Regions from separate parts of the Nocardioides marinquilinus genome, predicted to be linked through region 3. Evidence: predicted binding sites of a transcription regulator. Region 3 holds the regulator's gene; each other region holds the start of a gene.
The links. The regulator LexA, encoded in region 3, represses DNA repair genes until DNA is damaged. The targets are predictions, from matches to a motif close to TCGAACANNTGTTCGA.

Region 1: a site for LexA is predicted at 3,333-3,348, ahead of ABEA04_RS10945 (HNH endonuclease signature motif containing protein). Genes of this name have one in related genera too.
Region 2: a site for LexA is predicted at 3,332-3,347, ahead of ABEA04_RS07130 (HNH endonuclease signature motif containing protein). Genes of this name have one in related genera too.

What each region holds. Positions count from the first base shown of each region.
Region 1 is NZ_BAABKG010000002.1:1,043,877-1,049,108, forward strand. Features, by position in the region: gene ABEA04_RS10935 (gamma-glutamylcyclotransferase family protein) at 1-126, opposite strand, end outside; gene lpdA (dihydrolipoyl dehydrogenase) at 196-1,605, shown strand; gene ABEA04_RS10945 (HNH endonuclease signature motif containing protein) at 2,080-3,303, opposite strand; gene ABEA04_RS10950 (DUF5996 family protein) at 3,981-4,931, opposite strand; gene ABEA04_RS10955 (GNAT family N-acetyltransferase) at 4,931-5,232, opposite strand, start outside.
Region 2 is NZ_BAABKG010000002.1:218,866-224,097, forward strand. Features, by position in the region: gene ABEA04_RS07115 (hypothetical protein) at 1-1, opposite strand, end outside; gene ABEA04_RS07120 (ATP-binding protein) at 37-2,022, opposite strand; gene ABEA04_RS07125 (acyl-CoA thioesterase) at 2,112-2,915, shown strand; gene ABEA04_RS07130 (HNH endonuclease signature motif containing protein) at 3,377-4,600, shown strand; gene ABEA04_RS07135 (hypothetical protein) at 5,139-5,232, opposite strand, start outside.
Region 3 is NZ_BAABKG010000002.1:397,118-402,349, reverse strand. Features, by position in the region: gene ABEA04_RS07930 (NupC/NupG family nucleoside CNT transporter) at 1-309, shown strand, start outside; gene ABEA04_RS07925 (hypothetical protein) at 362-691, shown strand; gene ABEA04_RS07920 (hypothetical protein) at 825-1,322, shown strand; gene ABEA04_RS07915 (LysM peptidoglycan-binding domain-containing protein) at 1,474-1,863, opposite strand; gene lexA (transcriptional repressor LexA) at 2,104-2,868, shown strand; gene ABEA04_RS07905 (alkaline phosphatase D family protein) at 2,986-4,710, shown strand; gene ABEA04_RS07900 (alkaline phosphatase family protein) at 4,710-5,232, shown strand, end outside.

The DNA.
Region 1 (5,232 bases), 650 kb from region 3:
CTCCTCCCCGCCGAAGGTCAGCCGCCAGCCGGTGAGCCAGCCGGTGGTCTGCAAGGGGGAGTGGGGGCACCGCTCGCCCATCCGGGCCGGGTCGAGGTTGCTGCCGTAGGCGGCGTAGAGCGGCACGGGCAGCAGGGTAGTGCCCGGCCGTGGCCCGCGGCCGACGCGCTCCGCCACGCCACTACGCTGGCTGTCGTGAGCCACTTCGACGTCATCGTCCTCGGCGCCGGCCCCGGTGGGTACGTCGCCGCCATCCGCGCCGCCCAGCTCGGCAAGTCGGTCGCGGTCGTCGAGGAGAAGTACTGGGGCGGGGTGTGCCTCAACGTGGGCTGCATCCCCTCCAAGGCGCTGCTGCGCAACGCCGAGATCAGCCACATCATCACGCACGAGAAGAAGACGTTCGGCATCGAGGGCGACGCCACGATGGCCTACGCGCCGACCCACCAGCGCAGCCGCAAGGTGGCCGAGGCCAGCGCCAAGGGCGTGCACTACCTGATGAAGAAGAACAAGATCACCGAGCTCGACGGGTGGGGCACCCTCACCGGCGCCGACGGCGGCAAGCAGGGCGTCGACGTCAAGGACGGGGCCGGCGAGACGACGTCCCACACCTGCGACGACCTCATCATCGGCACCGGCGCCAAGGTCCGGCTGCTGCCGGGTCTCGAGCTCAGCGAGAACGTCGTCACCTACGAGGAGCAGATCCTCGACGAGCAGCTGCCGAGCTCGATCATCATCGGTGGCTCGGGCGCCATCGGCGTCGAGTTCGCCTACGTGATGAAGAACTTCGGCGTCGACGTGACGATCGTGGAGTTCCTCGACCGCATGGTGCCCACCGAGGACGCCGACGTCTCGAAGGAGCTGCTCAAGCAGTACAAGAAGCTCGGCGTGAAGGTGCTGCTCTCGACCAAGGTCGAGAAGGTGGACGACACCGGCTCCGGTGTGACGGTCACCGTCTCGCCCGCCGACGGCGGCGACTCCCAGACCCTCGAGGCCGACAAGTTCCTCGCCGCGTTCGGCTTCGCACCGCGGCTGGAGGGCTACGGCCTCGACTCGGTCGGCGTCGAGCTGACCGACCGCGGTGCCATCGCCGTCGACGGCCGCGGCCGGACGTCGGTCGAGCACGTCTACGCGATCGGCGACGTCACCGGCAAGCTGATGCTCGCCCACACCGCCGAGGCCATGGGCGTCGTCGCGGCCGAGACCATCGCCGACGCCGAGACCATGGAGATCAACTTCGACATGATCCCGCGGGCCACGTTCTGCCAGCCCCAGATCGCCTCCTTCGGCTACTCCGAGGAGCAGGCCAAGGAGAAGGGCTACGACGTCAAGGTCGCGCAGTTCCCGTTCTCGGCCAACGGCAAGGCCCGCGGCATGGCCGAGGGCGTCGGGTTCGTCAAGATCGTCGCCGACGCCGAGCACAACGAGATCGTCGGCGCCCACCTCATCGGCCCCGAGGTCACCGAGCTGCTCCCCGCCCTCACCCTCGCCCAGCAGTGGGACCTCACCGCCGACGAGGTCGCCCGCAACATCTTCGCCCACCCCACGCTCTCCGAGGCCATGAAGGAGGCCGTCGAGGGCATCGCGGGCCACATGATCAACCTCTGACGACCCCGCGGCTCGACAGCCGCCGCGAACCCAGCCCCGCACGGACCCTGAGCCCGTCGGAGGGACGTCGTGCGCGAACGTCTGCGTGGACGGCCGGTGGTTTCGACGACGCTCGCTGGGGCTCGCTGCTCAACCACCGGACTCGGCCTGGCGGTGGTCGAGGTGCGAGGCCGGCCACGGCCGAGCCTCGAGACCTCGGGACGTCAACGCGAACGCGACCCCACGGACCCTGAGCCCGTCGAAGGGACGTCGTGCGCGAACGTCTGCGTGGACGGCCGGTGGTTTCGACGACGCTCGCTGGGGCTCGCTGCTCAACCACCGGAGTCGGCCTGACGGTGGTCGAGGTGCGAGGCCGGCCACGGCCGAGCCTCGAGGACCCCGGGAGGTCACCGTGAACGCGACCCCACGGACCCTGAGCTTGTCGAAGGGCCCCAACGCACGCCGATAGCCCCGCCGAGGCGGGGTGTAGGGCGGTCAGGGTCGTCGGCGTCGGTCGACGGTGAAGGTGCGTCCGGTGGGACTGGTCCACTCGTAGAGCCCGGGTTCGAGCATGCGGTAGCGCCAGCGGCTGTGGGTCTTGGCGCGGTGGTGCCGTCGGCACAGCGGCGCGAGGTTGGCGGTGGACGTCGGTCCGCCGCACTCGTACGGGTGGATGTGGTCGAGGTCGACCCGCCGTCTGGTGCAGCGCGGGAAGACGCAGTGACGGTCGCGGAGCATGACGTGCTCGGCGACGGTGGGGCTGGGCCGGTAGGCGTCGCTCGCCGTCTCGGTGTTGAGGTCCACGACGGGTCGCACGGTGACCTTCGTCGCGGCTGCCCCGCACCACTCCTTGATCTGCTCGATGAGCACGGGGGTCTGGGTGTTATCGAGGGTCGCGACATCGCTGCCGTCGAGGTGCGCGTACAGCGTGACCCCACGTCCCGACCCGGTCTCGGTGTTGAGGTCGAGGGCGAGCTGCGCGCGGGCCATCTCTCCCAGGGCCTGGGAGCGGCGGACGTCGAGGGTCTCGGTCGAGCCGAGGTCGGCGAGCTGCTGCGCGCCGGCGCGGACGGCGGCTTCGAGGTCGATCGCGTCGGTGACGTCGAGGGTGGCGGCGATCTCGACGGTGCCGTTGATCGGGACGTCGAGCCCGTTGAGTCGGATGTCGACGCCGCGACGTTCGGCTGCGTCCTGACGTCGTCGTTCGGCCTCGGCGGGGTCGAACCGGGCGATGGCGGCGGCGGTGGTCCGTTCGATCTGGGCCAGCGAGAGGTCGTGGGCGAACGGCGCCAGGGCCTGGTCGACGAACGCGGCGCCGACCTTGCTCAGGATCACGGTGTGCTCGGCGACCCGGAACGCCCGCCAGACCGGAACCTCGCCACCAATGACCCGAGCGAACAAGCGCGGGAGTCGGTGCCGCAGCTCGAGGGCGTGGCCGAGGTAGCGCAGTCCGGAGTCGGTGGAGACGCCCATGACGGCTGCGAGGTCGAGCGCGGCCCATTCGTGGACGACCGGTGCGCCGGGGCCGGCTACCTCGAGCCCCGGCTCGGCCAGGGCGTCGGTGATGTAGTCGGCGTCCTGCAACTCGTTCTCGGCCGCCCAGGCGAGCACGGCGCGGAGCTTGGCGACGTCCACCCGGGCTTGTTCGGCCACCACGGACTCGACCGCGTCGAGCAGCGGGTCGCTGCTGAGGCGGGGTGTCTGGGTGGTGGTCGGCATAGGCCGATTCTATCGCTGACCACTGACAACCGCTGAGGTGTTCGATGGCCTGTGGAGATCGCTGGGGTGCCCTTCGACAGGCTCAGGGTCCGTGGGGTCTGGCTGGGCTGTGAAGGCCGGTGGTTTCGACGACGCTCGCTGGGGCTCGCTGCTCAACCACCGGAGTCGGCCTGGCGGTGGTCGAGGTGCGAGGCCGGCCACGGCCGAGCCTCGAGACCTCGCACGGTCAACGCGAACGTCCCCGTACGGACCCTGAGCTTGCCGAAGGGACGTCGCGCCCGAACGTCTGCGTGGTGGGCCGGTGGTTTCGACGACGCTCGCCGAGGGCTCGCTGCTCAACCACCGGCAGACCGGGCCCGCGACGGGCTCAGGGTCCGTGGGGTCGGGTTGGGCTGGGTGGGCCGGTGGTTTCGACGACGCGCGCTGCTCAACCACCGGTGTGACCCTTCGACAAGCTCAGGGTCCGTGTGGTCGGGGTGGGATCGGTGGGCCGGCGGTCTCGAGGCTCGTCGCCGGGGCTCCTCGCACCTCGACCATCGTGGGGGGCGGACCTGCACGGTGGTCGAGGTGCGAGGCCGGCCACGGCCGAGCCTCGAGACCGCGCGAGGTGGAGGCGAACGTTCGCATCGACGGCCGGAGGTCCCGACCTCGCCGCTCGACCACCGGCAGCCGGTGCGCTAGCGGCCGGGGCGGTGCTGGGGCCAGCGGGCGGGGTCGTCCTCGAGCTCGGCGCGGTCCCAGTGGGCGAGGTCGGCGGCGGCGCCGTAGGTGGCGTGCAGGAACCGCGAGACGACGGCGTCCGGGTCGGCGGCGTCGGCGGCGGCCTCGTAGGGGAGCAGGTACTGCCGCAGCTGGTCGCTGTAGAACGCGCCGTCGGGCAGGTCGGCGGCCTGGGCGAACCCGTCGGGCTCGGGGTAGGCGTAGGAGTAGAACGCGCCCTCCTCGCCGCCACCGGGCCAGAACCCGCAGCTGCTGAGCTCGCGCGAGTAGCCCTCGACCATCACCCAGTCGCCGCAGTTCGGGGCGCCGCCGGGGTGCTCGGGCGCGCGGCGTCCGGAGAACCGCGTGCAGGCCAGGTCGAGCGCACCCCAGAAGAAGTGCACCGGGCTGACCTTGCCGACGAAGTGCGAGCGGAACTCACCGATCACTCGGTCGGCCCGCACCAGCTGCTGCCAGAACAGGTGCGCCGCCTCGGGGTCGTAGGTGGTGTGGACGTCGTCCTGGTCGAACGGGATCGCCGGGTCGACCTCGTTGGGGCGCGGGTCGATGCGGGTCTCGACGCCGACGTCGGCCAGCGCCGCCATCGTCTCGGCGTAGAAGTCCGCCACCGGCCGGGACGACAGCGCCACCTCGCGCCGCTCGCCGGCGCTGGTGCGCAGGGCGAGCCGGTGGTCGACGAGGTCGAGCTCGAGGTCGAGCACCCCGGAGCCGTGCGGCACCGGGCCGGTCGTGAGGCCGCGCGGGCTCACGTAGAGCGTCACCTGCCACCAGTGGTTGGTCAGCGGGGCGTGCGCCATCCGCACCTTGCCGACCACCTGGGTCCACATGTGCAGGGTGTCGCGGGTCTCGGTCCAGGAGTCGACGCGCAGCCGCGGCCACGCCGACGCCGCCCCCGACGCGGACGCCATCACTGCCCGCCCCGGGCCGGCGCGTTGTAGAGCACGTCGACGTACTCGCGGTGCCGCTTGAGCCAGCCGATGATGAACGGGCACGTCACCAGAGCCTTGAGCTCTCGCGCTCGGACGTCGTCCAGCGCGGCGCGGGCGAGGACGCTGCCGATGCCGCGGCCCTCGAAGGCGGGGTCGACCTCGGTGTGGCTGAGCACCACGACCTGGCCGGCGTCCTGGTAGTCGATGAAGCCAGCGACGGCGCCGGCGCCGTCCCGGGCCTCGTAGCGGTGCTGGTCGCGGTCGGGGGTCACGGAGACGT
Region 2 (5,232 bases), 180 kb from region 3:
CCCGGGCAGCATCACACGACGCCGCCGGGCCGGTGACTACGTCGCCGTCCTCCCCGCGCCGAGCGCGCGGTCGAGGGCGACGGCGACGTCGTCCGGTCGCAGCGGCTTGCGCACCAGCGCGGCCACGCCGTCGGGCGGTGGGACGACGTCGGCCGAGGTGACCACGACGGGCGTGCCGTCGGCGTCGGCCGGCACCCGGTCGAGGTCGGCCAGGACGACGTCGGCGTCACCCGGCCTGGCCCCGTCGGCCTCGGTGAGCACCTCGTAGCCCAGGTGGCGCAGCACGCCCTCGGCGACCAGCTGGCTCACCTCGCCGTCCTCGAGCAGCAGCACGCGGGTCGCGACCTCGCGGCCGAGCGGCAGCACGAACCAGAACCGGCTGCCCGTGCCGGGGGTGCTCTCGGCCCGCAGCTCTCCGCCCATCGCCGTCACCAGCCGCTGGCTGATCGACAGGCCCAGGCCGGTGCCGCCGAACTCGCGCGTCGTCGAGGCGTCGGCCTGCGCGAAGGGCTCGAAGATGCGGCGCAGGTCGTCGGGCTCGATGCCGATGCCGGTGTCGGTGACCTCGAAGCGCACCCGGACGACGTCCGGCGGGTCGAGGTCGGACCCCTCGGTCCGGGCGGAGATGCCGACCTCGCCGCGCGGCGTGAACTTCACCGCGTTCGCGGCCAGGTTGAGCAGCACCTGGCGCAGCCGCCACGGGTCGCCGCGCAGCCCCGGCGGGGCGTCGGCGTCGACGCGCACCCGCACCTCGCCGGCGCGCTCGGGGTCGACCACGATGTCGGCGACGTCGCGCAGCACGCGGGCGACGTCCAGCTCGACCGTCTCGACCTCGATGCGGCCGGCCTCGATCTTGGCGAAGTCGAGGACGTCGTTGAGGATCGACAGCAGGGCCTTGCCGGCGCCGTCGACGCCCTCGGCCCACCGGCGCTGACGGTCGTCGAGGTCGCTGGTGAGCAGCAACGCGTTGAGGCCGAGGACGCCGTTCATCGGTGTGCGGATCTCGTGGCTCATCGTGGCCAGGAACTCCGACTTCGCCTGGGACGCCGCCACCGCGTCGTCGCGGGCGGCCTCGACGTCGGCGCGGGCCCGGTCCATCGCGTGCAGCACCCGCACGGTGCGCGTGACCGCGAGCGCGACCAGTGCGACGGTGCCGGCGAGGATCACCCGCCGTGCCACCGGCTCGTCGCCGGTCGGCAGCAGGAGCAGCACGGTCGGCGTGGCCAGCGGGATGATCGCCACCAGCACCTGCCCGGTGGCCGAGCGCGCCGCCCCGGTGACGGGGGCGACGGCGCGGACGGTCGACCAGTTGGCGCGCGCGATGAGGGCGCCGCCGAGGGTCCAGCCGAGGTTGGTCCAGCGGTCGTCGAGGTCGGACACCAGGTCGAGCAGCGAGGCGAGGTCGGCGCCCATCCAGCAGGCGAGGCCGGCGATCAGCCAGGCGCCGCCGATCTCGCTGCGCCGCCGCGGGCTGAGCCCGACCCGCACGAGCAGGCCGAGCGCGACGGCGTCCAGCACGGGGTAGGCGGAGAGCACGAGCGTGCCGAGGTCGGTCGGGCCCGCCGTGCCGCCGAGGCGCAGCTGCACCTCCCAGACGACCAGCACCGACATCACCGCGACGGTGAGCGCGTCGACCACCGAGTCGAGGTCGATGAGGCGGCCGCTGGCGTTGGCCGAGCCGAAGAACAGCCCGAGGCCGAGCAGCGCGACGGCGAGCAGGTAGGGGACGTCGGCCGGTGACGCGTCGGGGACGTCGCGCCTCACCGCGTCGACGAAGTAGACGAGGTCGCCCAGCGCGTTGGCGGCGAGCGCGATCGCGAGCGTGGTGGAGACGAGGCGGCGCAGCCCGCCGTGGCGGCGCGAGCCGAGCCACGCCCACGACGCCGCGCCGGCGTTGACCACGATGATCAGCACGTTGGTCACCGCGTCGGGCAGGGCGTCGGTGGTCGCGCAGGTGACGACCGCGAGCGCGGTCAGCGCGGCCAGCACCCAGGTCGGGGTGCGGCTGGTGGCCTCGGGCATCGACGTCTCTTCGGGGGAGTGGGGGCGCCCCAGTGTGGCCGACCGGACGCCGCCGCGGACCCGAATCGCCGTGGCCTAGCCTGCGTGGCGTGACCTCCGTGCTCGACCGCGCCACCGCCGTGACCGGCCAGGACGGCGCCTACCGGGCCGGGCTCGACGCCGGCTGGGTCGTCGGCGGCGGCGTCAACGGCGGCTACCTGCTCGCCGTCGCCGCACAGGCGCTCGGCGCCGAGCTCGCCGACCGGCCCGACCCCGTCGCCCTCAGCGCCTACTACCTCTCCGCCAGCCGGCCCGGCCCCGCCGACGTCGACGTGCGGGTGCTGCGCGAGGGCGGCAGCACCGCCACCGCCGCCGCCGACGTGAGCCAGGACGGCGTCGCCCGGCTCAGCGTGCTCGCCACGTTCGGCGACCTCGGCAGGCAGGCGGACGACGTCCGCACGACGGCGGTGCGCCCCGACCTGCCGCCGCCCGAGGAGTGCGTCTCGCACCGCGACGCCACGCCCGAGGAGTTCCTGGACGCCTCGCCGCTGCTGCGGCGCTTCGACCTGCGCTTCGACCCGGCCGCGCTGGGCTGGGCCCGCGGGCGGCCCGACGACTCCGGCGTGCTGACCGCGTGGTTCCGGCTCGAGGACGAGCGCGAGCCCGACCCGCTCGCGCTCCTGCTCGCCGTCGACGCCCTGCCGCCGGTGACCTTCACCTTCGGCGCGATGGGCTGGGCCCCCACGCTCGAGCTAACCGCCCACGTGCGCGCCCGCCCCGCCCCCGGCTGGCTGCTCGTCACCCACCGCACCCGCAACATGGCCGGCGGGCTGTTCGAGGAGGACTGCGAGGTCTGGGACGCCGCCGGCCGCCTCGTCGCCCAGTCCCGCCAGCTCGCCCGCCTCCCGCGCTGACCGGCCGTTCGACGCCGGCCCACCCACACGGACCCTGAGCCTGTCGAAGGGCCCCCGCCGGTGGTTGAGCAGCAGGCCCCAGCGAGCGTCGTCGAAACCACCGGCCCGTTGAGGCCAGCCCGACGCCACGGACCCTGAGCCTGTCGAAGGGCCCACACCGGTGGTTGAGCAGCGAGCGTCTGCGCGAGCGTCGTCGAAACCACCGGCCCTCCACGCAGACGTCCGCGCACGACGTCCCTCCGACGAGCTCAGGGTCCGTCGGCGCGCGTTCGCGCGAGAATTGCGCAGGCCTTCACGATGGTCGAGGTGCGAGGAGCCCTGGCGACGAGCCTCGAGACCGCCGGCCCGTCGAAGCCCAGCCCGACCCCACGGACCCTGAGCCTGTCGAGGGGCACTTCGACGTTCTCCACAGGTCATCGAACACATTAGCGGTTGTCAGTGGTCGACGGTAGGATCGGCCTATGCCGACCACCACCCAGACACCCCGCGTGAGCAGCGACCCGCTGCTCGACGCGGTCGAGTCCGTGGTGGCCGAGCAGGCCCGGGTGGACGTCGCCAAGCTCCGCGCCGTGCTGGCCTGGGCGGCCGACCACACCACCACCGACGCCGACTACATCACTAACACCCTGGCCGAGCCCGGCCTCGAGGTCGCCGGCCCGGGTGCGCCGGTGGTCGGCGAATGGGCGGCCCTCGACCTGGCCGCGGTCATGGGCGTCTCCACCGACTCCGGACTCCGCTACCTCGGTCACGCCCTCGAGCTGCGCCACCGCCTGCCCCGCCTATACCGCCGGGTCCTCGATATGGAGGTTCCGGTGTGGCGGGCCTTCCGCGTCGCCGAGCACACCGTGATCCTCAGCAAGGTCGGCGCCGCGTTCGTCGACCACGCCCTGGCGCCGTTCGCCCACGACCTCTCCCTCGCCCAGATCGAACGGACCACGGCCGGTGCCATGGCCCGGTTCGACCCCGAGGAAGCCGAGCGGCGCCGGGTCGAGGCCGCCGAGCGACGGGGCGTCGACATCCGCTTGAACGGGCTCGACGTCCCGATCAACGGCACCGTCGAGATCGCCGCCACCCTCGACGTCGCCGACGCGATCGACCTCGAGGCCGCCGTCCGCGCCGGTGCGCAGCAGTCCGCCGACCTCGGCTCGACCCAGACCCTCGACGTCCGCCGCTCCCAGGCCCTCGGCGAGATGGCCCGCGCACAGCTGGCCCTCGACCTCGACACCGAGCCCGGGTCGGGACGCGGCGTCACGCTGTACGCGCACCTCGACGGCACCGACGTCGGCGTCCTCGACAACACACAGACCCCTGTGCTCATCGAGCAGATCAAGGCGTGGTGCGCAGCCGCCGGCACGAAGGTCACCGTGCGACCGGTCGTCGACCTGAACGTCGAGACGTCCAGCGACGCCTACCGCCCCAGCCCGACCGTCATCGAGCACGTGACCTTGCGCGATCGGCACTGCGTCTTCCCGCGCTGCACCAGACGACGGGTCGACCTCGACCACATCCACCCTCACGAGGCCGGCGGACCGACCTCGACGTCCAACCTCGCCCCGCTCTGCCGCCGGCACCACCGCGCGAAGACCCACAGCCGCTGGCGCTACCGGATGCTCGAGCCCGGCCTGTACGAGTGGATCAGCCCCACCGGCCGCACCCACCTCGTCGACCGCCGCCGACGACCCTGACCGCCCCACACCCCGCCCACCGCGGGGCTACCGGCATGCCCCGTGCGTCACGTTCGCGTTGACCCTGCGGGGTCTCGAGGCTCGGCCGTGGCCGGCCTCGCACCTCGACCACCGGAGATCCACGTGGGCGTTTGCGCACCACGTCCCTTCGACAAGCTCAGGGTCCGTGGGGGTGCGTTGCCGTTGACGGTGGGGGGTCTCGAGGCTCGGCCGTGGCCGGCCTCGCACCTCGACCACCGGAGATACACGCGTAGGTTCGCGCACGACGTCCCTTCGACAAGCTCAGGGTCCGTGGGGGTGCGTTCGTGTTGACCGTGGGGGGTCTCGAGGCTCGGCCGTGGCCGGCCTCGCACCTCGACCACCGCGAAGGCGCCCGACGATGGTCGAGGTGCGAGGAGCCCCGGTGACGAGCCTCGAGACCACCGGCCCTGGTTCGACAAGCTCAGGGTCCGTGCGGGCGCGATTGCGTTGACTTCCCGGGGTCTCGACGACGGCCTCGCGCAGGTGCTCGGCCTGCTCGACCAGCGGTGGGTACCCGTCAGTCGAAGTAGCTGCGGCGCATGGTGAACAGCCAGCGGGCGGTGGGGTGCTCGCTGACGCCCCAGAGGAGGTCGTCGGCGGGGGAGTGGGCG
Region 3 (5,232 bases):
GTCCCGTGGTCGGAGGCCTCGCAGGCCGGGTCGTGGATCGGCCAGAAGACGGTGCTCAACGAGTTCGTGGCCTACGCCGACTTCGGACCCTCGGTCGGCGACCTCTCCCCCGTCACCGTCGCCGTGGTCACCTTCGCGCTCGCCGGGTTCGCCAACTTCTCCTCGATCGCCATCCAGATCGGCACCATCGGCTCGCTCGCGCCCGACCGGCGCGCCGAGGTCGCACGGCTCGGCCTGCGGGCCCTGCTGGCCGGCAGCCTGGCGAACCTCGCCAACGCCGCCATCGCGGGCGTCGTCATCTCGTTGTAGAGCTGGGCCGTCGGCGGCACGCCGTTCGGCCCGATCCCGCACAATGTGCCCTGTGGCGGGAGGCAAGCGGGCGGGTGCGCGCCCGAAGCGGCGGTTGCGCCCCGGCCTGCTCGTGCTCGCCCTCGGCGTCACCGCGGCGGTGGTGGCGTGGGGCTACCTGGTCCTCGCCGCCATCGACTTCGGCGCCACCGCCCGCGGCGGTGACGACGACGCCTGGTGGTTCCTCGGCCTGGCCTCGCTCGGGGCGGTCGCGTGCCTGTTCCTGGCCCTGCTGCTGCTCGCCCGGATCGCCCGCGCGATCGGCCTGACCCGACCGCCCGAGCGGGACGACGCGGCGTCGTCGACGCCGTCCGCGCCCGGCGGCCGGCGCGCCGCCCGCTGACCCCCGCGGGGGATTCTCTGCGCGATCGGCCCCACGACGGCCCGCACTGACCTAGCCTGCGGGGATCGACCGGCGCCGACCGCCCGCCGGCAGACCCCGGGAGCACGTCGTGGGCAGGAAGCACCAGGTCGCGGTGACGGAGGCCTCCGTCGACGGCGAGACCTACCGCACCACCTGCACCTGCACGTGCGGCTGGCGCGGGGAGTCCTCGGCCACCGGTGAGGCGCCGGCGCTGGCCGCGGCGGCCCGGGTGCGCGTCGACCACCTGCTCGACGCCCACCCCCGCCAGGCCCCCATCGGGTTCCTGCGGCCGCGGGCGGCGGCGCGCTATCGCCATCCCCGCTCGATCAGCGCACCCCACCAGCGGGGCAAGCGGGTGCAGCGCCACGTGGCCTGCGCCTGCGGGTGGACGGCGTCCGCGCGGGCCGGCAGCAACCGCGGCGCCGCGCGCGTGGCCCGGCGCCGCCACACCAACCACGTGACGCTGCAGACCGGCCGGACGCCGTTGCGCGACTACGCGGTGATGGTGGCCGTGGTGCTCGGCGCGGGTGCGGTGCTGGTGGCGATGTTCGCCGTGGCCATGCAGGCCAGCGGGGCCGAGCTCGGCGACCTCGCCTCGTTCCTGGAGTGAGCCGGGCCGGGGACGACCCGGGGACGAATGCGGGGCGGCGCCGTCTTCCCGCGGCGCCGCCCCGACTTCCCCGTGCCCGTCGTCCCCGGGGTCGAGGCGGGGACGACGGCGTGTGTGGCCCGGCCGGCAGGGAATCGCCGGCCGGGACGGCTCAGGAGGCCGGCACCTGCAGCCGCTGGCCGGCGGCGAGGCTCACCGAGTCGAGGTCGTTGAGCTCGACGAGGTGCTGCATGGTGTCGCGGACGTCGCCCTCGACCGCACCGTCGGCGACCAGCTCGGAGGCGAGGCCCCACAGGGTCTCGCCCGGCGCGACCACGACCGTCTCGGTGGCCTCGGGCTGCTCGGTGGCGACCGAGCCCGCGGCGAAGACCAGGCCGATGGCGGCCAGCGCCAGCAGGGTCGCGGCCACCACGGCGAGCCGGCCGCGCCGCGTGAGGCGGTAGACCGGAGCCGGCCGGGTGGGCCGGGTGGGCCGGGTGGAGCGGCTGGCCGGCACGGGGCGGGCGGTGGCGACCGGGCGGGTGGCGTAGGTGGTGCTCATCGGGACTCCTGGGGAAGGGGAAGGGCGTCGATGCGATGTCTAGCGGTGGCCACCGACAACGCCCGCGGACAGCGGGAGGCGGCGGCTTCGCTCACACGTTCGATCGAACACATGAGCGAGACTAGATCAGGTGTTCGAACGTCGCAACCCCTCGTCGTCCGGTCCCGCGGGCCACGACGGCGCGACACGCCGTTCGAACACGTGTTTGAACTCGGGGCGCTTCGGTGAGAACCTGACCGCATGCCGAAGTCCCCGTCCACCTCCTCCGGCCAGCCCGACCGGTCCGCCCCCTCCCGTCGCCGGCAGGTCGCCGAGCTGCCCGACGGCCCGGCCGACGCCACCGGCCTCACGCCGCGCCAGCAGCGGGTGCTGGGCACCATCAAGGACAGCATCGAGCAGCGCGGCTACCCGCCGAGCATGCGCGAGATCGGCGAGGCCGTCGGCCTCACCAGCACCTCCAGCGTCGCGCACCAGCTGCGGGTGCTGGAGTCCAAGGGCTTCCTCAAGCGCGACCACAACCGCCCCCGCGCCCTCGAGGTGTTCCTGCCCGAGGTGATGGCCGCACGCCGCACCCTCGGCCACGCCGACGAGACCGGCATCGACGAGACCGGCATCGGCGATGCCGTCCCGGCCCCCACGAACGTGCCGCTGCTCGGCCGCATCGCCGCCGGCGGGCCGATCCTGGCCGAGGAGCGCTACGACGACGTCTTCCCGCTGCCCAAGCAGCTGGTCGGCGAGGGCGAGCTGTTCCTGCTCGAGGTCTCCGGCGAGTCGATGGTCGACGCCGCGATCTGCCACGGCGACTACGTCGTCATCCGCAAGGAGCAGACCGCCCGCGACGGCGAGATCGTCGCGGCGCTGATCGACGGCGAGGCCACCGTCAAGACGCTGCAGCGCAAGGACGGGCACGTCTGGCTCATGCCGCACAACGCCGCCTTCGACCCGATCGACGGCACCGACGCCACCATCCTCGGCATCGTCACCGCGGTGCTGCGCAAGGTCTGAACCGCTCGAACGTGCGACCAGCACGGCCGACGCCCCGCGCCGACGTCCAGGTGAACACCGGACGACGGCTCGGGGCGTTCGCATGACCCGGGCGTGCTCCGGTCGTTGAATGCGGACGTGAGCCACCTCCCACCGCTCCCCCGCCTGCGCCGCCGGGCGGTGATCGCCGGTGGCGCCGCAGGCACCGTCGGCACCGTCGGCACCGTCGCCGCCAGCGGCGCCGTCGAGCCGCTCGACGCCGCCGCCCTCGAGCCGTCCCCCGAGGGACGCCGCCTGTTCCGCCACGGCGTCGCCTCCGGCGACCCGATGCCCACCCGCGTGGTGCTCTGGACGCGCGTCACCCCCACCGAGGCCAGCCGGCCCGGCTCGGGCCGCGGGCCGGTGGTCGAGGTGACGTGGGAGGTCGCCCGCGACGCCCGGTTCCGACGTGTCGTGCGCCGCGGCACCGTCACGACCGGTCCCGACCGCGACCACACCGTCAAGGTCGACGCCCGCGGGCTGCGTCCGGCGACGTCGTACCACTACCGCTTCACGCTGCGCGGCCACCACAGCCGCGTCGGCCGCACCCGCACCGCGCCCGGTGCCACCGCGACGCCGCGCCGCGTGCGCTTCGGCGTCGTCTCGTGCAGCAACTGGCAGGCCGGGTTCTTCGCCGCCTACCGCGGCCTGGCCCGCCGTGACGACCTGGACGCCGTGCTGCACCTCGGCGACTACCTCTACGAGTACGGCCCGGGCGGCTACGGCGAGGGGCCCGACGAGGTCGACGTCCGCCGCCACGACCCCGCGCACGAGATCGTGAGCCTGGCCGACTACCGGCGCCGGCACGCGCAGTACAAGACCGACCCCGACCTGCAGGACGCCCACGCCCGCCACCCCTGGATCGTCACCTGGGACGACCACGAGGTCGCCAACGACCAGTGGGCCGGCGGCGCGGAGAACCACCAGCCCGGCGAGGGCGGCTACCGCAGGCGCCGCGCCCACGCCCACCGCGCCTACGACGAGTGGATGCCGGTACGCCTCGACTCCACCGCGCGACTCGGCGACGGCACCCGGCTCTACCGGCGGCTGCGGTTCGGCCGCCTGGCCGAGATCAGCATGCTCGACCTGCGCACCTACCGCTCCGAGCAGGTCGAGACCGCCGCGCCGACGCCGGTGCCGGCCGCCGAGGCCGAGGTCAGCGACCCCGACCGCACCATCACCGGCACCGCGCAACGACGCTGGCTACAGCGCTCGCTGGCCCGGCGCGGCTCGCTGTGGAAGGTGGTCGGCAACCCGGTGATGGTCACGCCGGTGACCTTCGGCCAGCTGCCGCGCGAGATCACCGACGCCGTCAACGCCGCCACCGGCGTGGTGCCCGACGACGGCTTCCCCTACAACGTCGACCAATGGGACGGCTACACCGCCGACCGGCGCCGGGTGCTGCGCTTCATCGCCGACCACCAGGTGCAGAACGCGTTGTTCGTCACCGGCGACATCCACTCCGCGTGGGCGGCCGAGGTGCCCTTCGACGTCGGCGCCTACCCGCTGCGGGGCGCCGGCGCGGTCGAGTTCGTGTGCAGCTCGGTCACCTCGAACAACCTCAAGGACATCACCGGCTCTCCGCGCCGCACCACGAGCCTGGCGGTGGAGGCCGCCATCCTGGCCGAGAACCCGCACATCAAGTACCTCAACTTCGACGACCACGGGTTCTGCGTGCTCGACCTGACCGCGCGGCGGGCGCAGATGGACTGGTACGTCATCGGCGAGCGCTCCGACCGGCACACCCGCATCCGCCACGACCGCTCCTTCGCCACCCGCGTCGGCAGCAACCGGGTCGTCGAGGTCGACGGGCCGGTGCGCTGATGTGCGGCGAGACCCCCGGGGCGGGCCCGGGCGCGTTCGAGCGCGGCGCCGCCGACCTCGTCACCGGACGCCGCACCCTGCTGCAGGCGGGCGGCGCCGGCCTGGCGTTCTCCACCGCGGCGGCGCTGGCGCCCGCGCCGGCCTCCGCGGCCGCGCGCACCCGGCGCCGGGCCTACGTGCTCGTCGTCGACGGCTGCCTGCCCGGCGAGGTGGACGACGTCCACACACCGCACCTCGCGGCGCTGCGCGACGGCGGACTGCACCACCCGACGGCGCTGTCGATGCCGGTGATGGAGACCATCCCGAACCACGTGATGATGATGACCGGCGTGCGGCCCGACCGCTCGGGCGTGCCGGCCAACGCCGTCTACGACCGCCGGCGGCGCGCCGTCCGCGACCTCGACCGGCCGCGCGACCTGCAGGCCGACACCGTCATCGAGCGGGCGAACCGGCAGGGGCTGCGCACCGGCACGGTGCTGAGCAAGGAGTACCTCTACGGCATCTTCGGGGGCCGGGCGACGG